Regions from separate parts of the Pseudomonas sp. TE21394 genome, predicted to be linked through region 2. Evidence: predicted binding sites of a transcription regulator. Region 2 holds the regulator's gene; each other region holds the start of a gene.
The links. Region 2 encodes sigma-54, which starts transcription at its own class of promoters, with help from an activator protein. Its sites were predicted from a motif close to ANTGGCATNNANNTTGCTNT; they were not measured.

Region 1 (5,310 bases), 1.4 Mb from region 2:
CTCCAGGCACAGCTCGGCGTTGAGCAGTAGCGTGGCAGTGGTCAGGTTGTCCAGAAGCAGACGGTGCTGTGCATCGCTGATGGTCATAAGGCGTCGGTGACCTCTTTTGGCGCTTGTCTGGCACGGGAGCGGGCATGGTTGGCCGCGTGGTGGATCCGCTGATTCCAGTCTCCTTGCGCAAATGCAAGAAACAAACCAAGGCTCCGAAAGGAAGCGGAAATCGGCCAATAACAGCCTGAAATTTCGCACATTTGCACCAGAATGTGCTGGTGTAACGGTTCATGTGATCTCTTTTGGGGTGCATTCAGGGGCGCGAGCCCACAAAATGCACCAATATGGAGCATAGAGGTTTCGTGGCTAATCGCATAATTGGCCAGTGGCGCGAATCAAGGCGTGTTTCATCAGCTGCGGCAAGGCACGCTCGTTGATCGAGGTCGCCAGGCGTTGGTTGCAATCGACCCTGGATTCGTTGGGCAGGCTGGCCAGACCTTTCAGCAACCTGGCTTGCAGGGCATCCAGTTCGGGGCGTAACTCATGCTGAAGATCCCGACGAGGTGTATCTGGCGCTTGGCCTTGGCTGTGCCAGTGGTTAAGAAAACTGTATTGCACCATTTTGTGCGCCTCGATCTGGTCGGCAAAAAAGGACGCTGCCCGTTCGCCTGGCAGTCCATAGCGCCACGCGTTGCTGCGCACGTCATTCAGTATTTGCCGTTCGCGCTTGCTGTCCTGTACGGGTTGAGTCTTGTCCCATTTGTGCAGTGCGACGAACTCGGCATTTGCCAGGCGATGCTCGATATCATCGAGCAAGGTTTCCAGCGGCCCCTCATCTGCCGGTTGTCGCCTTGGGCATTGGCCTTGCGGTGTGGAAAAGGCCAGGTCTTCGTTTGCAGCATGGAAAACCATCACCGTGGCGGCTTGTCGCATGGTTTTGCCGCGGTGCACCTCGTCTACCAGCTCAGCCAGTGTGTCACCCGCGATCAGTCTTGTTCGCTTACCGTCGGTGGTTTCCACCTCCAGCTCACCTTCCGCCAGATAACCGAGGTTGAGCGCCTGATGGCAGTGCCAGTCGAGGGTGGTATGGGCAGGGATGCTGACTTTCACCAGCGATAGTACCGGCTGTCCTTCGGGGTATCGGGTGTAGGGGGTACCTTCCCAGCTGCCGGTGGCGCGATGAAGCACTTGCGTCTGTACCGTCCCGGGCTGGCTACTGCAACCAGAGAGGAGGGCGGACAAGGTCAGGACTGCGGGTAGAAATCGGCTCATTGCATGACGTCCGTTGATGAATGGACGTCTACCCTGCGAGTTGTTGCTGCGCAGAACTGTCAGTGGGATCCCTGCGCGCTGTAGGAACTAGAGCGATAAAGCGAAGCAACGAAAACGGCCTCCCGAGGGAGGCCGTTGTGATCATGCCATCAGCGCAAGGCGCCGATCAGATCAGCAGCTGTAGTACAGCTCGTATTCCAGCGGGTGCACGAAGGTACGGACCTTGATCTCTTCTTCGCTCTTCAGTTCGATAAAGGCATCGATGAAGTCGTCGGAGAACACGCCGCCCTTGGTCAGGAACGCACGGCCTTTGTCCAGCTCTTCCAGGGCTTCCTTCAGGCTACCGCAAACCTGTGGAATGTCCTTGGCCTCTTCAGGCGGCAGGTCGTACAGGTTCTTGTCGGCGGCATCGCCTGGGTGGATCTTGTTCTGGATACCATCCAGGCCGGCCATCAGCAGGGCGGCGAAGGCCAGGTATGGGTTGGCCGATGGGTCCGGGAAGCGTGCTTCGATACGGCGGGCTTTCGGGCTGCCGACGTAAGGAATGCGGATCGAGGCGGAACGGTTGCGCGCCGAGTAGGCCAGCATTACCGGGGCTTCGAAACCTGGAACCAGGCGCTTGTAGGAGTTGGTCGACGGGTTGGTGAAGCCGTTCAGGGCTTTGCCGTGCTTGATAATGCCGCCGATGAAGTACAGAGCGGTATCGGACAGGCCGGCATAGCCTTCGCCCGCGAAGGTGTTCTTGCCGTCTTTCCAGATCGACATGTGCACGTGCATGCCCGAACCGTTGTCACCGTACAGTGGCTTCGGCATGAAGGTAGCGGTGCGGCCGTAAGCGTCGGCAACGTTGTGCACCACGTATTTCAGGGCCTGTACTTCGTCTGCCTTCTTCACCAGGGTGTTGAACTTGACGCCGATTTCGTTCTGACCGGCAGTCGCCACTTCGTGGTGGTGGACTTCGACGGTCTGGCCCATTTCTTCCAGTGCGTTGCACATGGCAGTACGGATTTCATGGTCGTGGTCGAACGGCGGGACCGGGAAGTAGCCGCCTTTCACGCCCGGACGATGGCCCTTGTTGCCGCCTTCGATGTCAGCGCCGGTCATCCACGAGCCTTGCTCGGAGAAGATCTTGAACATCGAACCGGAAATGTCCGACTGGAACTTCACTTCGTCGAAGATGAAGAACTCTGGCTCGGGGCCGGCGAATACGGTGTCACCGATGCCGGTGCTCTTCAGGTACTCTTCGGCGCGCTTGGCGATGGCACGTGGGTCACGGTCGTAGCCCTGCATGCTCGACGGGTCGACGATGTCGCAGGTCAGGATCAGGGTCGGCTCTTCGGTGAACGGGTCGAGTACGGCAGTTTCGTCGACCGGCATCAGGATCATGTCGGAGGCTTCGATGCCTTTCCAGCCTGCGATGGAGGAGCCGTCGAACATCTTGCCGACTTCGAAGAAGTCGTCGTCCAGCGCATCACGCGCCGGCATGGTCACGTGGTGCTGAGTGCCTTTGGTGTCCGTGAAACGCAGATCAATCCACTTGACGTCATGATCTTTGATGAGTTGAACCGACTTCGACATGTTGTCCTCCGGATGGTCTAGAGCGCGGTGGGCCGCTGCCCTGGAAAAAGGGTGTTGCCGGGCGCGGATAGTCGGCCAAGCGTACCTGCCTCACAAGGGAGCAAATTGCATGCCAGTGCCCGAAAATGGCGAGGGCGGGATAAAAAGGGGCGGTTGTGGGCATCTGGCAGGGGGTTGAGTCGGAAAAGTGCACTCTAACGAGGCGGTTTTCGGTGGCTGTGCACCAATAGTGTGCATTGGCTGATTATCGTGCGTTTTTTGAGGGCCTCTTCAGTGGGTGAACCCCCTCCAACAGGAGCGCACAGATTTCGAAGGCTGTGACATTCCTGTGGGAGCGGGTTCACCCGCGAAAGGGCCGGGACAGGCAGCACAAACCCTGCTTCCTGCATTTATCTGCAAGCTTCTGATCAAAAGTTGGTCAAATCCTGAGCAATTTCCGCTATAATTCGCGCCCCTCATTTTCGGCAGGCCCTGCGCGCGCTGTTAACCAATGAAACTTATCGTCAAAGTCTTCCCAGAAATCACCATCAAGAGCCGGCCGGTGCGCAAGCGCTTCATCCGCCAGCTTGGCAAGAACATCCGCAACGTGCTCAAGGACCTTGACCCTGAGCTCGTGGTCGATGGTGTCTGGGACAATCTCGAAGTGGTCACCCGCGTCGAAGACGAGAAAGTCCAGCGCGAGATGATCGAGCGCCTCACCTGCACGCCGGGTATCACCCATTTCCTGCAGGTAGAGGAGTACCCGCTGGGTGACTTCGACGACATCGTTGCCAAGTGCAAGCAGCACTTCGGTCACTTGCTGGCCGGCAAGCACTTCGCCGTGCGCTGCAAGCGCGGCGGCCACCACGACTTCACTTCGATGGACGTCGACCGCTACGTCGGCAGCCAGCTGCGCCAGCAGTGCGGTGCGGCCGGCATCGAGCTGAAAAACCCGGACGTGCTGGTGCGCATCGAAATCCGCGACCAGCGCCTGTACGTGATCCACAACCAGCACCAGGGCATCGGCGGCTACCCGCTGGGCGCCCTGGAGCAGACCCTGGTGCTGATGTCCGGCGGCTTCGACTCCACCGTGGCGGCCTACCAGATGATGCGCCGTGGCTTGATGACCCACTTCTGCTTCTTCAACCTCGGCGGCCGTGCGCACGAGCTGGGCGTGATGGAAGTGGCCCACTACCTGTGGAAGAAGTTCGGCAGCAGCCAGCGCGTGCTGTTCATCAGCGTACCGTTCGAAGAAGTGGTCGGCGAGATCCTCAACAAGGTCGACAACAGCTACATGGGCGTAACCCTCAAGCGCATGATGCTGCGCGGTGCCGCACGCATGGCCGACCGCCTGGAGATCGACGCACTGGTCACTGGCGAGGCGATTTCCCAGGTGTCCAGCCAGACACTGCCGAACCTGTCGATCATCGACTCGGCCACCGACAAGCTGGTCCTGCGCCCGCTGCTGGCCAGCCACAAGCAGGACATCATCGACCAGGCCTACGCGATCGGTACCGCCGATTTCGCCAAGCACATGCCGGAATACTGCGGCGTGATCTCGGTGAACCCGACTACCCATGCCAAGCGCCACCGCATGGAGCATGAAGAGAAGCAGTTCGACATGGCCGTGCTGGAGCGCGCTCTGGAGCGCGCCCGGCTGATTTCCATCGACCACGTGATCGATGAGCTGGGCAAGGACATCGAAATCGAGGAAGTGACCGAGGCACTGCCCGGCCAGATCGTCATCGATATTCGTCACCCCGATGCCCAGGAAGACGAACCTCTGGTGCTGGACGGTATCGAAGTCCAGGCCATGCCGTTCTACGCGATCAACAGCAAGTTCAAGCACCTGGACGCCAACCGCCAGTACTTGCTGTATTGCGACAAAGGTGTGATGAGCCGCCTGCACGCACACCACCTGCTCAGTGAGGGACATGCCAATGTGCGTGTTTATCGTCCGGCATAAGATGCCAGGGCTGTATGGCGGCAGCATCCGCCATCGCCCTCCCGACCATCGGGCCCGCTGAGCCTCAAAGCGTACATATTCGCCGCCTATACTGGCGGCAACCGAATCCTCTGATCGAGATACAGTTGTGATCGAAAATCTGCGTAACATCGCCATCATCGCCCACGTTGACCATGGTAAAACCACCCTGGTCGACAAACTCCTGCGCCAGTCCGGCACCCTGGAGCGTAACGAGCTCAACGACGAGCGCGTGATGGACTCCAACGACCAGGAAAAAGAGCGCGGCATTACCATCCTGGCGAAAAACACTGCCATCCGCTGGAACGACTACCGCATCAACATCGTCGACACCCCCGGCCACGCCGACTTCGGTGGCGAGGTTGAGCGCGTGATGTCGATGGTCGATTCGGTGCTGCTGCTGGTCGACGCCCAGGACGGCCCGATGCCGCAAACCCGCTTCGTGACCAAGAAGGCTTTCGAAGCCGGCCTGAAGCCGATCGTGGTCATCAACAAGGTCGACCGCC
Region 2 (5,310 bases):
CAGGTGGCGACCGCTGGTCGTGGTGGCAACGTGACTTCGCCGCGTCAGCGTATCGACATGGTGATCCAGCCCAAGAAGAAGGCCGAGTAAATGGCAACCCTCAAAGCCCAGCACCTGGCCAAGAGCTACAAGGGGCGGCAAGTCGTGCGTGACGTCAGCCTGTCGATCGACAGCGGCCAGATCGTCGGCCTGCTCGGCCCCAATGGCGCCGGCAAGACCACCTGCTTCTACATGATCGTCGGCCTGGTCCAGGCCGAGCAAGGCCGCGTGCTGATCGACAACCTCGATGTCAGCCACCAGCCCATGCACGGTCGCGCCCGCGCCGGTATCGGCTACCTGCCGCAGGAAGCCTCGATCTTCCGTAAACTGTCGGTGGCCGACAACATCATGGCGATCCTCGAGACCCGCAAGGACCTCGACCGCGAAGGCCGGCGCAAGGAACTGGAAAGCCTGCTGCAGGAGTTCCACATCAGCCACATTCGCGACAACCTAGGCATGAGCCTGTCCGGTGGTGAACGCCGCCGCGTCGAGATTGCCCGTGCACTGGCGACCGCGCCCAAGTTCATTCTGCTGGACGAACCCTTTGCCGGTGTCGACCCGATCTCCGTCGGCGACATCAAGCAGATCATCCACCACCTCAAGGCCAAGGGCATCGGTGTGCTGATCACCGACCACAACGTCCGCGAAACCCTGGATATCTGCGAAACCGCCTATATCGTCAATGATGGCCGCCTCATCGCCGAAGGCGATGCCGAGACCATCCTGGCCAATGACCTGGTCAAAGAGGTTTACCTGGGCCACGAGTTCCGGCTCTGACCCCGGCACGCGCCTGGTGCACTGGCGATTCGCCCTGGAATGGGGGGTAAAGTTGTTACGGTGCTCTAGGCAAACGCTACAATTTAAGGCATAAAACTTGCTTGATCTGGCGCTCCGGCGCCCTCGTGTAGTGGATGGCGCATGCGCGCCGGCGAACAAGGTATTAAGCCCCAGCCATGAAACCATCGCTCGTCCTAAAAATGGGCCAGCAACTGACGATGACGCCGCAGTTGCAACAGGCCATCCGCCTGCTCCAGCTCTCCACCCTGGACCTCCAACAGGAAATCCAGGAAGCGCTGGAGTCAAACCCGATGCTCGAACGTCAGGAAGACGGCGACGACTTCGACAACAGCGACCCGATGGCGGACAACGCCGAGAACAAACCGGCCGCCGAAGTCCAGGACAACAGCTTCCAGGAAAGCACCACCAGTGCCGACAACCTTGAAGACGGCGAGTGGAGCGAGCGCATTCCCAACGAGCTGCCGGTCGACACCGCCTGGGAAGACATCTACCAGACCAGTGCCAGCAGCCTGCCGAGCAGCGACGATGACGAATGGGACTTCACCACGCGGACATCGGCTGGCGAAAGCCTGCAAAGCCACCTGTTGTGGCAGCTGAACCTGGCACCGATGTCGGATACCGACCGCCTGATCGCCGTCACCCTGATCGACAGCATCAATGGCCAGGGCTACCTGGAAGACACCCTCGAGGAAATCTGCGCCGGTTTCGACCCCGAGCTGGATATCGAGCTGGACGAGGTCGAAGCGGTACTGCACCGCATCCAGCAGTTCGAGCCGGCCGGCGTCGGTGCTCGCAACCTGGGCGAATGCCTGTTGCTGCAACTGCGCCAGCTGCCAGCCAACACGCCGTGGATGAACGAAGCCAAGCGCCTGGTCACCGATTTCATCGACCTGCTCGGTAGCCGCGACTACAGCCAGTTGATGCGGCGCATGAAAATCAAGGAGGACGAGCTGCGCCAGGTCATCGAGCTGGTGCAGAGCCTCAACCCGCGCCCGGGGTCGCAGATCGAGTCCAGCGAGCCTGAGTATGTGGTCCCTGACGTCATCGTGCGCAAGGACAGCGACCGCTGGCTGGTGGAGCTGAACCAGGAGGCCATCCCGCGTCTGCGCGTCAACCCGCAGTACGCCGGCTTCGTGCGCCGGGCCGATACCAGTGCCGACAACACCTTCATGCGCAACCAGCTGCAGGAAGCGCGCTGGTTCATCAAGAGCCTGCAAAGCCGCAACGAGACCCTGATGAAGGTGGCCACGCAGATCGTCGAGCACCAGCGCGGCTTCCTCGACCACGGCGACGAAGCGATGAAACCCCTGGTGCTGCATGACATCGCCGAGGCTGTGGGCATGCACGAGTCGACCATTTCGCGGGTTACCACGCAGAAATACATGCACACGCCGCGTGGCATCTACGAACTGAAATACTTTTTCTCCAGCCACGTCAGCACCTCCGAAGGCGGCGAATGCTCGTCCACGGCGATCCGCGCGATCATCAAGAAACTGGTTGCGGCGGAAAATCAGAAAAAGCCATTGAGTGACAGCAAGATCGCTGGTTTACTGGAGGCACAAGGCATCCAGGTAGCCCGTCGCACCGTCGCCAAGTACCGCGAGTCTCTCGGCATCGCACCGTCGAGCGAACGCAAGCGACTGATGTAGCCCCTGAGATGCGCCACAGCGTTTGTGGGGCAGGTGCAAGACCTGCCTCTTTATGCACGGGCAACAAAGGAGAAGCTGTATGCAAGTCAATATCAGTGGACAGCATGTAGAAGTTACCCAGCCACTGCGCGATTACGTGCTTGAAAAGCTCGCCCGCGTGGAAAGTCACTTCGACAAGATCACCAACGTGCAGGTCATCATGAAGGTCGAGAAGCTGCAACAGAAGGTCGAGGCGACCCTGCAGATTCCCGGCGGCGAAGTGGTTGCCAACGCCGAACACGAAGACATGTATGCAGCGATCGATGCCTTGGCCGACAAGCTCGACCGCCAACTGAAAAAACACAAGGAAAAACAGCAGAGCCTGCTGCAAGGTGCAGCAGCCCGCTGATCCCCCTCATCCATGATCCGACTTGAAACCATCCTGACCCCCGGCCGTTCCCTGGTGAACGTGCCGGGTGGCAGCAAGAAGCGCGCCCTGGAAAAGGTCGCCACCATCATCTCCGAACAAGTGCCTGAACTGGAGATGCAGGACGTCTTCGAAAAACTGGTTGCCCGGGAAAAACTCGGCTCGACCGGTTTCGGTAACGGCATTGCCATTCCCCACTGCCGGCTTCACGGGTGCTCAGCCCCGGTCAGCGCCCTGCTGCACCTGCAAGCCCCTATCGACTACGACGCCATCGATGGTGCTCCGGTGGACCTGCTGTTCGTCCTGCTGGTGCCAGAAGCCGCCACCGATGCTCATCTGGAACTGCTGCGCCAGATTGCCAGCATGCTTGATCGCAAGGACGTGCGTGATCGCCTGCGTGCGGCCACCAGCAGCGAGGCCCTGTTCCAGGTTGTCCTGGACGTACAGAACGAGCACTGAACATGCGCCTGATCATCGTCAGCGGCCGGTCCGGCTCCGGCAAGAGCACCGCCCTCGACGTCCTGGAAGACCATGGTTTCTACTGCATTGACAACCTGCCCGCCGGGTTGCTGCCGCAGTTGGCGGAAAATGCCCTGATCAATACCGAGCTGCTGCAACCCAAGGTCGCCGTGTCGATCGACGCACGCAACCTGCCCAGCCACCTGTCCCGTTTCCCCGAGCTGCTCGAGGAAGCCCGCGCCCGGCATATCAAGTGCGACGTACTGTTCCTGGATGCGGACGAAGACACGCTGCTCAAGCGCTTTTCGGAAACCCGCCGACGCCACCCGCTGACCAATGCCGACCGTTCGCTGGCAGAGGCAATTCGCGTGGAGAGCGAACTGCTTGGGCCAATTTCCGACCTGGCCGACCTGAAAATCGACACCACCAGCCTGAACCTCTACCAGCTGCGGGATTCGATCAAGCTGCGCCTGCTCAACCAGCCCGAGCCTGGCACGGCATTCCTGGTCGAGTCGTTCGGTTTCAAGCGCGGCATGCCGGTCGATGCCGACCTGGTGTTCGATGTGCGCTGCCTGCCCAACCCCTACTGGAAGCCCGAGTTGCGTGAGCACTCCGGTCTCGAGCAACCGGTGATCGACTATCTGGCCGCCCAACCGGACGTCGAAGAAATGTTCAACGACATTTCCAGCTACCTGCTCAAGTGGCTGCCCCGCTTCGCTGCCAGCAACCGCGCCTATGTCACCATTGCCATTGGCTGCACTGGCGGCCACCACCGTTCGGTATACCTCACCGAACGCCTCGGCGAGTTGTTGCAGCAATCCCTGAAAAACGTCCAGGTCCGCCACCGCGACCTCTAGCCCAAGGATCCGCCCCACGATGCCCGCCCGTGAAATCACCATCATCAACAAGCTGGGGCTGCACGCCCGGGCGGCAGCCAAGTTTGTCGGCGTGGCCGGCCGCTTCCCCTGCCAGGTCAGGGTCGGCCGCGCGCCGGACAAGCTGGTGGATGGCAAAAGCATCATGGCGGTAATGATGCTGGCGGCAGGCAAAGGTACCCCGGTGTACCTGCATACCGAAGGGGATCAGGACAACGAAGCCATGGACGCGCTGGTCGAGTTGATCAACAACTATTTCGACGAAGGCGAATAAACCCGCCCAGGGCAGCGGCTCGACGCCTGACAGCCCTGGGCCTTGTGCTGGGTCAGAGACCGCCAGCGGTGAGTTTCTCGGGGTCCAGCAGCGTTTCCAGTAGCTCACGCGACAGGTCGGTATGCTCCAGCGCCACATCGATGATCGGACGCCCCTGCTGGTAGGCAGTCTTGGCGATTTCGGCGGCCTTCAGGTAACCAATGATCGGGTTCAGCGCCGTGACCAGGATCGGGTTGCGCGCCAGGGCTTCCTTGAGTTTGCTGTCGTTGACCTTGAAGCTGGCGATGGCCTTGTCGGCCAACAAGCGGCTGGCATTGGCCATCAGCTCGATGCTTTCCAGCAGGTTACGGGCGATTACCGGCAGCATCACGTTCAGCTCGAAGTTCCCGGACTGCCCAGCAATGGCGATGGTGGCGTCATTGCCGATTACCTGGGCGGCGACCATCGCGGTGGCCTCCGGAATCACCGGGTTGACCTTGCCTGGCATGATCGAAGAGCCCGGCTGCAGGCCTTGCAGTTCGATCTCCCCCAGGCCGGCCAAAGGCCCGGAGTTCATCCAGCGCAGGTCGTTGGCGATCTTCATCAACGCCACCGCCGCCGTCTTGAGCTGGCCGGACAGGGCTACGGCGGTGTCCTGCGAGCCGATCAGGGCAAACAGATTCTGCCCGGGGGAAAACTCGATCTGGGTCAGGCTGCTGAGCTGGCGAGCAAAGCCGACAGCGAACCGCGGGTGCGCGTTGATGCCGGTACCCACTGCGGTCCCACCCTGGGCCAACGCCTGCAAGCTCGGCAGGGTGGCTTCGATATGTG
Region 3 (5,310 bases), 2.6 Mb from region 2:
AAGCAAGTTCCGAACCAACTTTCTGAAATCGTTGAAAAGCCCGGGAATACGGGCTTTTGCGGGGGTTTGCCAAAGCGCGGACGCCGGTTATCCGGCGCCGGGTTGCCGAAGGCGGCAATCCGCAGCAACGTCTTCGCGGGCACACCCGCGAAGAGGCCGGCCAGCCAGTCAAGGCTCGCGGCAAGCACCATTGGTGAAGGGTCCGGCGAATTTTTTCCAGCCCTCCCCCGGCGGCCATTGCGAACAGACCAGGCGCCCATCCACCTGGCTTTCCCAGCGCCACCACGGCGCGGTCCCGGCCTGGGCCTGGTACAGGCACGCTGCAGCAACCAGTGCGACAAGCAGTTTTTTCATGATGCCCCCTGCAAAAACGACGAACCCCTTCACGACAAAGGGGTTCGTCCTGACACGCTCAGCCAGCGACCATCAGGTCATCTGGATGATGGTCTGCATGATGGTGCTTTCGGTGGAGATGGTCTTGGCGTTCGCCTGGTAATTGCTCTGCGCCTTGATCAGCTCGACCAGTTCCTGGGTCAGGTTGACGTTGGAGGCTTCCAGCGAGTTGGACTCGACGCTGCCCAGGGTACCGGTCTTCGGCGCATCGATGCCCGGAATGCCGGAGGTGTAGGTCTCGGTCCAGCGGGTACCGCCGATCTGCTGCAGACCCTGCTCGTTGGCGAAGCTGGCCAGCGCAACCTGGCCAATGGCACGCGACTGCTGGTTGCTGAAGCTGGCGAACAGTACGCCGGTCGAGTCGATGCTCAGGCTCGACAGGATGCCAGTCGCATAACCATCCTGGGACTGCGACATGCGCGCGGTCTCGGTGTTGTACGAGGTGGTGCTGTTCATCGACAGGCGCATGCCGTCGGCATTGCCTGCGGCACCATTGGCGATCCAGTTACCCGCCGAGTCTTCCACCGCAGGCACCCAACCAGTCATGGTGAAGGTGTTGTTTGTAACGGTGAAGGACGAGCCCGCCGGGTGACCGGTGTTGTCAGCCGTCATGCCCTTGACCGAGCCATCGCTGTTGAAGCTGATGGTGCCGGTCAGCGGTGCAGTGGAGGACGGGTCGAACGGGTTGCGCCCGTCAACCAGGGTATACATGGTCCATTCATTGGTGCCGGTCTTGCGATAGAACTGCTCCATGGTGTGCTCGTTACCCTGGCTGTCGTACACCTTGGTCGGGAACGACTTGCTGTAGGTCTTCTGGTCAGAAGGGTCGAACGGCAGGTTCGGCACCATCGCACCGGTACCATCGTCGACTTCCAGCGGGATGTCGGCAGCCGAAGAATTCAGGTTGATGCCCTGGTCGATCAGGGAAGTGGCCCTGGGCTGCAGTGCCGAGGTATCGATTTGCAGATCGGTCAGCACGCCCTTCTGGATCTTGCCGGTCGAATCTGCGGCATAGCCTTGCAGGCGCAGGCCGTCCGCGGTAACCACGAAGTTGTCCTTGCTGGCCTGGAATGCCCCGGCGCGGGTATAGACACGCGAGCCGTTATCGGACAGCACGAAGAAGCCCTGCCCCTGGATCCCCATGTCCAGCACGTTGCCCGTGGTGTTCACGTCGCCCTGGGTGAACTGCTGGGAAACGGCCGCCAGGCGCACACCATTACCCACCTGGTTCTTGCCCACGCCCAGGCGGTTGGAGCCGGCATAGACATCGGCGAACTCGGCGCGCGACGACTTGAAACCGTTGGTATTGACGTTGGCAATGTTGTTGCCGGTGACATCCAGCTGCTTGTTTGCTGCGTACAGACCGCTAAGGCCGATATTGAAAGACATGAATTCGCTCCTTTTGCCGCACTAGCGGGCCTTAGATACCGATGGTTTGCACGTCGGAGAGGGAAACTTTGCCAACACCAGCGAGGTTGAGCACCATTTCGCCGGCCGAACTGAAGCTGACGCTGGTCACCTTGGCCGGCAACAGCGTGTTCATCTGCACCGCCTTGCCATCCACCGTGGTGCTGGCGGTGAAGGTGTAGGTACCCGGGTCGACTTTCGCGCCGCTATTGTTGGTACCGTCCCAGATGAAGTCGGCGTAACCAGCCTTCTGCTCACCCAGTTCGATGGTCTTGACGGTGTTGCCGTCCTTGTCCTTGATGGTGATCTTCGCTTCGCCGATGGCTTGCGGCACCACGAACTGTGCGTTGAAGCTTTCGCTGGTATCGACGATAGCCTTGTCGTTCTGCACCACCACCGAGCGGCCGACCAGCGACGACGCCTGCAGCGCCTGGGACGAGGCCATGGCGCTGGTGATGGAACTGACCGATTCGTTCAGCGAGGTGATCCCTTCCAGGCTGCTGAACTGTGCCAGCTGCGCGACGAATTCACCGTTGTCCTGTGGGTCCAGCGGGTTCTGGTGCTGCATCTGGGTCACCAGCAACTGCAGGAATGCATCCTTGCCGAGCGAGTCAGTGCCGGTCTTGGACGCGGTGTCCGCAGTCTTTTTGGTGTTGGTCCCCACACCCGACGCCGCGAGCACTTCGTTGAGGTTCACGCCGGTAGTATCAATTGCCATGGTCTGGTTTCCTTATCACTGACCAAGGGTCAGGACTTTCTGCATCATGCTCTTGGCCGTGTTCATCAGCTCGGCGTTGGTCTGGAACGCCCGGCTGGCGGAAATCATGTCGGCCATTTCCTCGACCACGTTGACGTTCGGGTAGTAGACATAGCCGTCCTTGTTCGCCGCCGGGTGGTTCGGCTCGTAGCGGGCTTCGAGGTTGCTCTGGTCCTCGACGATGCCTTTTACCTGCACGCCTTGCCCGGCTTCGCCCTGGTCTTCGAACAGCGACTGGCTGCTGCCGGCCTGGGCATCCTGGAAGGTAGTGGCGAACACCGGGTGGCGAGCGCGGTAGGTCTGCTCGATACTCGAAGACACGGTCTCGGCGTTGGCAATGTTCGAAGCTACGGTGTTCAGGCGCGTGTTCTGCGCACTCATGCCGCTACCGGCAATGTTGAAGACACTGGAAAGGGACATGGTCATTCTCCCCGCAGGGCCGATACCAGCCCTTTGAATTTACTGTTGAGCAAAGTGAAGCTGGCCTGGAAGCCGACCGCGTTTTCGGTGTAGTTCGATTGCTCGATCTGCGCGTCCACGGTGTTCTGGTCGATCGACGGCTGCAGGGGCGTGCGGTACTTCAGGGTATCGTCCGCCATGGCCAGGCCTTCAGCCTCGATGTGCCGGCTGTTGGTGCGGTCGAGACTGAATCGGCCGCTCTGCTGCTTGTCGCTTTCGGCGGCGAGCACCGAGGCGAAGTCCATGTCACGCGCCCTGTAGTTGGGCGTGTCGGCGTTGGCGATGTTGTTGGCCAGCACTTCGGCGCGCTGGGCGCGGAAGCCCAGGGCCTTTTCATGGATGCCAAGCGCCTTGTCGAAACTGATGCTCATGTCGGGGAAACCTTCGAAGGTTGACCGGAATATCGTTGGCCAAGCTATAGCAAGGGCTGTGCCAACCAACTGAAAGCCTGCAAATACGGGCTTCCAGGGTGAAGTGCTGTCAGAGTGATGCCAGAAAAGCGGCAAAGGCCTTCCGCCCGGAGCGGCGAAAGCGGCAATTGCCAGGCGGCAAAAGCGGCAAAACAAAAAATTGACGTCAGCATTTGCTGCTCCGGCCTTCTCGCCGGCGCGCCCGCGAAGAGGCCGGAGCAGACAAACAAAAAAGCCGGCAACTTTCGCTGCCGGCCTTTCGTGCCTACTTGGCCTGGTAGATGATCCCCGGGCTGCACTGCACCATCTGGTAATGGTCCGGCAGGCCGTTCAGCGCCTCGGAAGCGCCAAGGAACAGGTAGCCACCCGGCTTCAGGGTGGCATGAATGCGCATCAGGATGTCCTTCTTGACCTGCGCCGAGAAGTAGATCAGCACGTTACGGCAGAACACCACGTCGAACTTGCCCAGGCTGGCATAGCTGTCGAGCAGGTTGAACGAGCGGAACTCGACACGGCTGCGAATCGCCGGCTTGACCGCCCAGCGCCCGGGCCCCTTGCTGTCGAAGTAACGCTGCAGGCGCTCCGGGGACAACCCGCGGGCAATCGCCAGGCTGTCGTACTCGCCCGTCTTGCAGTTGGTCAGCATGCTGCCGGACAAGTCGGTGGCGACGATCTGCGCGCCCATCTTCAGCTGGCCCAGGTTGCTGCGCTCGAACTCGTCGATGGCCATCGAGATGGAATACGGCTCCTGCCCCGAGGAACAAGCCGCCGACCACATGCGCAGGCGCTGGCCGGGGTTGTTGCGGATGAACTCCGGAATCACCTTGTTCTTCAGCACTTCGAACGGGTAGGTGTCGCGAAACCACAGGGTCTCGTTGGTGGTCATGGCATCCACCACCTGCTCGCGCAAGCCACCTCGCGGCTGGGCCTGGATGCGCTGCACCAGCTCGCCCAGGCTCTTGATGCCCTGTTGTTCCATCAGCTTGTTGAGACGGCTGGAAACCAGGTACTGCTTGTTATCCCCCAGCAGGATGCCACAGGCTTTCTCCAGGAAGCCCCGGAACTGTTCGAAATCCAAATTACCCGTAGACACTTCTGCCGCCTCTTTTTCAATCACTGGTGCCGGAGGGCTGCCCCCGGCGCTTTCAATGTGCTGCCTTGATCCGGTCGACCACCCGCTGGGCCAAGTCGTCCGGCTTGAACTTGGCCAGGAAGTCATCAGCCCCGACCTTCTTCACCATCGCCTGGTTGAACACCCCGGAAAGCGAAGTATGCAGGCAGATATGCAGCTTTTGCATGCGTGGGTCACTGCGTATTTCCGCGGTCAGCGTGTAGCCATCCATTTCCGGCATTTCAATGTCCGAGATCATCATCAGGAACTCTTCCTCCGGCTTCTTGCCTTCATCCACCAGCTGACGCAGGTAGTTCAGGGCCTGACGACCATCATTGAGCGCCACCACCTCTACCCCTACCGTCTGCAGGCAGCGGCTGACCTGCTTGCGCGCCACCGACGAGTCGTCGACGGTGAGCACCCGCAGCAGCACGGCCTTGTCCTGCACCTCGGCATCGACTACCCCGGCCGACACCGACTCGGACGATGGCGCCACTTCGGCCAGCACCTTCTCCACGTCGATGATCTCGACCATGCGGTTGTCCACCCTGGTGACTGCGGTCAGGTAGTGATCGCGGCCGGTGCCCTTGGGTGGCGGGTGGATTTCTTCCCAGTTCATGTTGACGATACGTTCCACCGAATGCACCAGGAAGCCCTGGGTCTTGGTGTTGTACTCGGTGATGATCACGAAGCTGTTGCGCGTGTCTTCCTGCAGCGGCCGCAGCCCGGTGGCCATCGACAGGTCGAGGATCGGGATGGTCGCCCCGCGAATA
Region 4 (5,310 bases), 380 kb from region 2:
GCACAGGAGGTGGCGGTACTTGATGCGGGTGTCGAGGTTCATGGCCTGAAGCTTACCCCAACGCAACTGGCATTTCTGCCAGTTGCTGAGGCCAGCAGCACGCCGCTCAATGGCTTTGCTGCGGTTCGGATACCACTCAAGGCACCATACCCTGATGAACATCACTCGCAAGCAAGCCCGCCCCCATCGTCTGCCTCGCGGGAATTGCAGGCGCCCGGCCGACTGCCCACCGACACGGGCAGCTTGGCGATCGACCCCGGGAAACTGCGCATGCTGGTAAGCGGACGCAACGAACAGCGCCAGGCCGGCTACGCAGCCCCGTGCCTGATCGCCGTATCCCCGAAGCCTCAATAGCCCAACTGGGATGTTCGGGCTGTTCCGGCCCTTTCGCGGACATGCTGGCCGCGAAGAAGCCGATGTTGCGTGCAATCGACGATCAGGCCAGCGCCAGTTCCACCGCCTCGCCATTCATGCGTACCGGCCATACCCGCAAGCGCTGCCCGGCGTCTTCCAGGCACTCACCACTGTGCAGGCTGAAGTGCTGCTTGTACAACGGCGCCGCCACCACCAGCTCGCCCTTCACCGTGCCCACCAGCCCCCGACCAATGACATTGGCCCCGGAACGCGGGTCGCGGTTGTCCACCGCGTACAGCGGTTGTGCCTGCGCCGGCAGGTAGAATAAAGCCACCTGGGCGCCATCGAGCCATACCACCACCCCGGAATCGGCTACCAGGTCGTCGGCCTGGCACACCGTTTGCCAGTTCACTTGGGCTTTCACAGCAGCATTGGACGTATTCATCACACAGCCTCCTCGACGGTCGGAATCAGGTGCAGCGCCGCCGCAGGCCGGCGTTGTTCGCGTTCGCGCACGAAGTGTACGTCCGGGTCAGCGCGGCGGTCGTTGACGAAGGTACGGAAGCGCTTGAGTTTTTCGGGGTCGTTCAGGGCGTTGGCCCACTCGCATTCATACTGGTCGACCACATGCTGCATCTGCGCTTCCAGTTCGCCGGCCAGGCCCAGGCTGTCATCGATGACCACCTGCTTCAGGTAGTCCAACCCGCCCTCCAGGTTCTCGCGCCACACCGAGGTGCGCTGCAGCTTGTCGGCGGTGCGGATGTAGAACATCAGCACCCGGTCGATCAGCCGCACCAGGGTCTGGTCGTCGAGGTCGGTGGCAAACAGTTCGGCGTGCCGCGGGCGCATGCCGCCGTTGCCGCACACGTAAAGGTTCCAGCCCTTGTCGGTGGCGATCACGCCGATGTCCTTGCTTTGCGCCTCGGCGCATTCACGGGTGCAGCCGGACACTGCGAACTTGAGCTTGTGCGGGCTGCGCAGGCCCTTGTAGCGGTCTTCCAGGCGCAGGGCCATGCCGACGCTGTCCTGCACCCCGTAGCGGCACCAGGTGCTGCCCACGCACGACTTCACCGTGCGGGTCGACTTGCCATAGGCGTGGCCGGTCTCGAACCCGGCCTCGATCAGCTCGCCCCAGATCAACGGCAGTTCGTGCAATTGGGCGCCAAACAGGTCGATACGCTGGCCACCGGTGATCTTGGTGTACAAGTCGTACTTCTTCGCCACCTGGCCGATCACGATGAGCTTGTCGGGGGTGATTTCACCGCCGGGGATGCGTGGCACCACCGAATAGGTGCCGTTCTTCTGCATGTTGGCCATGAAGGTGTCGTTGGTGTCCTGCAGCGGCACCAACGCCGGGTCCATGATCGGCTGGTTCCAGCACGAGGCGAGGATGTTGCCCACTGCGGGCTTGCAGATGTCGCAGCCAAGCTGCCCTTGGCCATGGCGCTCGAGGAGCTCGCTGAACGTGCGGATCCCCTCCACCCGCACCAGCCCGTACAGCTCCTGGCGGGTGTAAGCAAAGTGCTCGCACAGGCTTTTGTCCACGGCCACGCCACGGGCGCCCAGCTCATGCTCGACTACCTGCTTGAGCAGGGCCGCACAACCACCACAGCCAGTCGCGGCCTTGGTGCAGCCCTTGACCGCGGCAAGGTCGCCACAGCCGCTGTCGATGGCAGCACAGACCGCGCCCTTGCTGACGTTGTGGCAGGAGCAGAGGGTGGCGCTATCGGGTAGCGCATCGGCGCCCAGGGCTGGTGCTGCGCCACCTTGCGGCAGGATCAGCGTCGCCGGGTCGGCCGGCAGGGCGATGCCGTTCTGGGCGTATTGCAACAGGGTATCGTAATAGCTGTTGTCGCCAACCAGCACCGCGCCGAGCACGCGCTTGCCGCTGGCGTCCACAACCAGCCGGCGGTAGGCGCTGTTGGCTTCATCGATGAAGCGGTAGCTGCGCGAGCCTGGCGTGGCGCCGTGGGCATCGCCGATCGAGCCGACATCCACGCCCAGCAGCTTGAGCTTGGTCGACATGTCGGCACCAGTGAATTCGCCAGCGGCGTCCCCCACCAGCAACGCGGCCAGGTTGCGTGCCATGCTGTAGCCCGGGGCGACCAGGCCAAAGACGCTGCCATTCCAGGAGGCGCACTCACCGATGGCAAAGATGCGTGGGTCGCTGCTGCGGCAGTGGTTATCGATCGCCACCCCGCCACGCACCGCGATTTCCAGGCCGCAGGCTCGGCCCAGGGCATCCTGCGGGCGGATACCGGCAGAAAACACAATCAGGTCGGTTTCCAGGTGCTCGCCGCCCTCGAATTTCATGCGGTAGCGGTAATCTTCACCGGCACTGATCGACTGGGTGGCGCGCGACAGGTGCACGCCCACCCCGAGGGCTTCGATCTGGGCCTTGAGCGCGGCACCGCCCTCGCCGTCCAGTTGCACCGGCATCAACCGTGGGGCGAACTCCACCACGTGGGCTTCCAGGCCCAGCGACTTGAGGGCGTTGGCCGCTTCCAGGCCGAGCAGGCCACCGCCCACCACCACGCCACGGCGGGCACTGGCGGCGGCAGCGCGAATGGCGTCGAGGTCATCGAGGGTGCGGTAGACCAAACGGGCATTACCGCTGGAGCCTTCGATCGGCGGTACGAAGGGGTACGAGCCGGTGGCCAGCACCAACTGGTCATAGCCGTAGCGGCCCTCGGCAGTGACCACTTCGCCGCGCTCCCGGTCGATCTCCAGCACCGCCTCACCGAGGTGCAGGTGTACCCCGCTGGCGCTGTAGAAGTCCTGCCCGCACAGGGCCAGGGTTTCGGCGCAGCTGCCGCCGAAGTACTCGGACAGGTGCACACGGTCGTAGGCGCGTTGCCGCTCTTCGCCGAACACGTGCAGCTCGAAGCGCTGCAGGGCGCCGCGGCTGACCAGTTGTTCTACACAGTGATGGCCGACCATGCCGTTGCCGACGATGATCAGTCGCTCTCGTTGCCCGCTGCTCGCTGTTGCCTTCATAAGCCGATCCTCGATCAAAAAAAAGGCGCCTGGAGCCGAAGCTCCAGGCGCCTTTGCCTGTATTCATCACGGTAGGGGGCCCGGTTGATCGCCGTTGATCGGTGGGCATTGTTGTAACCAGGTTAAAGCAGGGACTGTGCCAAAGCTGTTTCCAGAACTGGCCCTATCGCCGGAAAGCCAGCACCCACAAGGGCCATCACAGATCCACAAGCTGGCGAACTAGTTGTGGGAGCTGGCTTGCCAGCGATGGGGCCAGCGTAGTAAATGCACACTCCAAGTGCATCACTCCCCATCTTGGCGCATTCAATACACATCCCGCCGATACCGCTTGGCCTTGCCCAGCGCCTCGACATAAGCCGCAGCTGCCGCCGCATCCATGCCCCCATGCTCGGCCACGATCACCCGCAACGCCGCCTCCACATCCTTGGCCATGCGCTGCGCATCACCACACACATAGAAGTAAGCCCCCGCCTGCAGCCACTGCCAGAGCTCCGCGCCGCGCTCCAGCATGCGCTGCTGCACATAGATTTTCTGCGCCTGGTCCCGCGAGAAGGCCGTGTCCAGGCGCAAGTGCCCTGTGGCTTGCCAGGCCAGCAATTGCTCCCGGTAATAGAAATCGGTTGCCGCGAACTGTTCACCGAAGAACAGCCAGTTGGCGCCTTTGGCTCCACGCACCTCTCGTTCCTCGAGGAAGGCCCGGAACGGCGCAATGCCGGTGCCGGGGCCGACCATGATCAGCGGCACACTGTCGTCCTCGGGCAGCCGGAAGTGCTGCGACACCTGCGGGAAGATCGCCACCTTCAGTGACTGCGCGCGGTCGGCAAGGAAGCTTGAGCACACGCCTTTGCGTGAGCCATAGCGCACCGTGGAAACGGTCAGGTGCACTTGTCCAGGGTGCGCCAGGGGGCTGGAACTGATCGAATACAACCGCGGCTGCAGCGGTTTGAGCAGTTCGAGCCAGCTGGCCAGCGGCAGTTGCTGCGGGAACGCGTGCAACACATCGACCAGTTGCCGGCCCCACAGCCAGTCCTGCAGCTCGGCCTTGCACTCCGGCTGCAGCAGCCGCTGCAGGTCCGGGGCATTGCCGGCAAAAGCCTGCAACTGTTGCGGGGTGACCTTGGCAATCTCCAGGTGCGCTTGCAAGGCTTCTACCAACGGCATGGGAGGCTGGTTTTTCAGCTCGATGATGGTCTGGCCATCGAGCTGCATCAGCGCCAGCAGTTCATCGACCAGCGCCGGGCAGTTGCGCGGCCATACCCCCAATGCATCACCTGGGGCATAGCTCAAGCCGCTACCGCTCAGGTCGAAGACCAACTGACGGGTTTCCTTGGCGGCGCCTGCGCCGTTGAGCAGGCGGTTCTCCAGGACGGTGGCGGCCCAGGGTTGCTGCTTGCTGCAGGCCGCCGCCGGTGCGGTTGCGCTGCGCGGCTGCGGTGCAGCCACACTGCCCAGGGTTGGCAGCAGCGCATCGAGCCAGGCAGCGAAGGCATCGTCGAAATCCGGCTCGCAATCGACCCGTTGCAGCAGGCGTCGCCAACCCAGCTCGGCCAGGCGCTGGTCGAGCTTGCGACCGAAACCGCAGAATTGCTGGTAACTGGAATCGCCCAGGGCCAGCACGGCGTAGGGCAGCTCGGCACAACGGGCGCCCTCCTCGCCTTGCAAGGCACGCCAGAACGCCGTTGCGCTATCCGGCGCATCGCCATCACCGAACGTACTGGCAATCAGCACGACGCTGGCCGCGCCCTGCAGCTGATGCGGGCTGACCGCATCCATGCAGTTGAGCTGCACAACGAGACCGGCACTGCGCAAATATGCGGCACAGCGCTCGGCCAGCCGCTCGCCGTTGCCGGTCTGCGAGGCCCAGAGTACCTGGTGACGTGGGGCTGCCGGCGCGGCTTGCTGCACTGGCGCAGGCTGGGCGAACAGCCCGGCCAGCAAGCCATCGACGAACAGCCGACT

Region 1: the regulator sigma-54 is predicted to act here: its motif matches at 2,939-2,958, upstream of glnA (type I glutamate--ammonia ligase).
Region 3: the regulator sigma-54 is predicted to act here: its motif matches at 3,434-3,453, upstream of flgB (flagellar basal body rod protein FlgB).
Region 4: the regulator sigma-54 is predicted to act here: its motif matches at 3,476-3,495, upstream of nirB (nitrite reductase large subunit NirB).

The regions. Positions count from the first base shown of each region.
Region 1 covers NZ_JBSRZR010000001.1:2,308,512-2,313,821, forward strand. The annotation lists gene glnL (nitrogen regulation protein NR(II)) at 1-87, opposite strand, end outside; gene ACVWZT_RS10710 (chorismate mutase) at 358-1,011, opposite strand; gene glnA (type I glutamate--ammonia ligase) at 1,435-2,841, opposite strand; gene thiI (tRNA uracil 4-sulfurtransferase ThiI) at 3,332-4,786, shown strand; gene typA (translational GTPase TypA) at 4,914-5,310, shown strand, end outside.
Region 2 covers NZ_JBSRZR010000001.1:924,143-929,452, forward strand. The annotation lists gene lptA (lipopolysaccharide transport periplasmic protein LptA) at 1-90, shown strand, start outside; gene lptB (LPS export ABC transporter ATP-binding protein) at 91-816, shown strand; gene ACVWZT_RS04255 (RNA polymerase factor sigma-54) at 993-2,486, shown strand; gene hpf (ribosome hibernation-promoting factor, HPF/YfiA family) at 2,566-2,874, shown strand; gene ptsN (PTS IIA-like nitrogen regulatory protein PtsN) at 2,887-3,351, shown strand; gene rapZ (RNase adapter RapZ) at 3,354-4,208, shown strand; gene ACVWZT_RS04275 (HPr family phosphocarrier protein) at 4,228-4,500, shown strand; gene ACVWZT_RS04280 (class II fumarate hydratase) at 4,553-5,310, opposite strand, start outside.
Region 3 covers NZ_JBSRZR010000001.1:3,529,366-3,534,675, reverse strand. The annotation lists gene ACVWZT_RS16240 (hypothetical protein) at 169-354, opposite strand; gene flgE (flagellar hook protein FlgE) at 427-1,782, opposite strand; gene flgD (flagellar hook assembly protein FlgD) at 1,814-2,518, opposite strand; gene flgC (flagellar basal body rod protein FlgC) at 2,534-2,977, opposite strand; gene flgB (flagellar basal body rod protein FlgB) at 2,980-3,387, opposite strand; gene cheR (protein-glutamate O-methyltransferase CheR) at 3,692-4,519, opposite strand; gene ACVWZT_RS16210 (chemotaxis protein CheV) at 4,572-5,310, opposite strand, start outside.
Region 4 covers NZ_JBSRZR010000001.1:546,439-551,748, forward strand. The annotation lists gene pcaQ (pca operon transcription factor PcaQ) at 1-42, opposite strand, end outside; gene nirD (nitrite reductase small subunit NirD) at 437-799, opposite strand; gene nirB (nitrite reductase large subunit NirB) at 799-3,351, opposite strand; gene ACVWZT_RS02495 (molybdopterin-dependent oxidoreductase) at 3,655-5,310, opposite strand, start outside.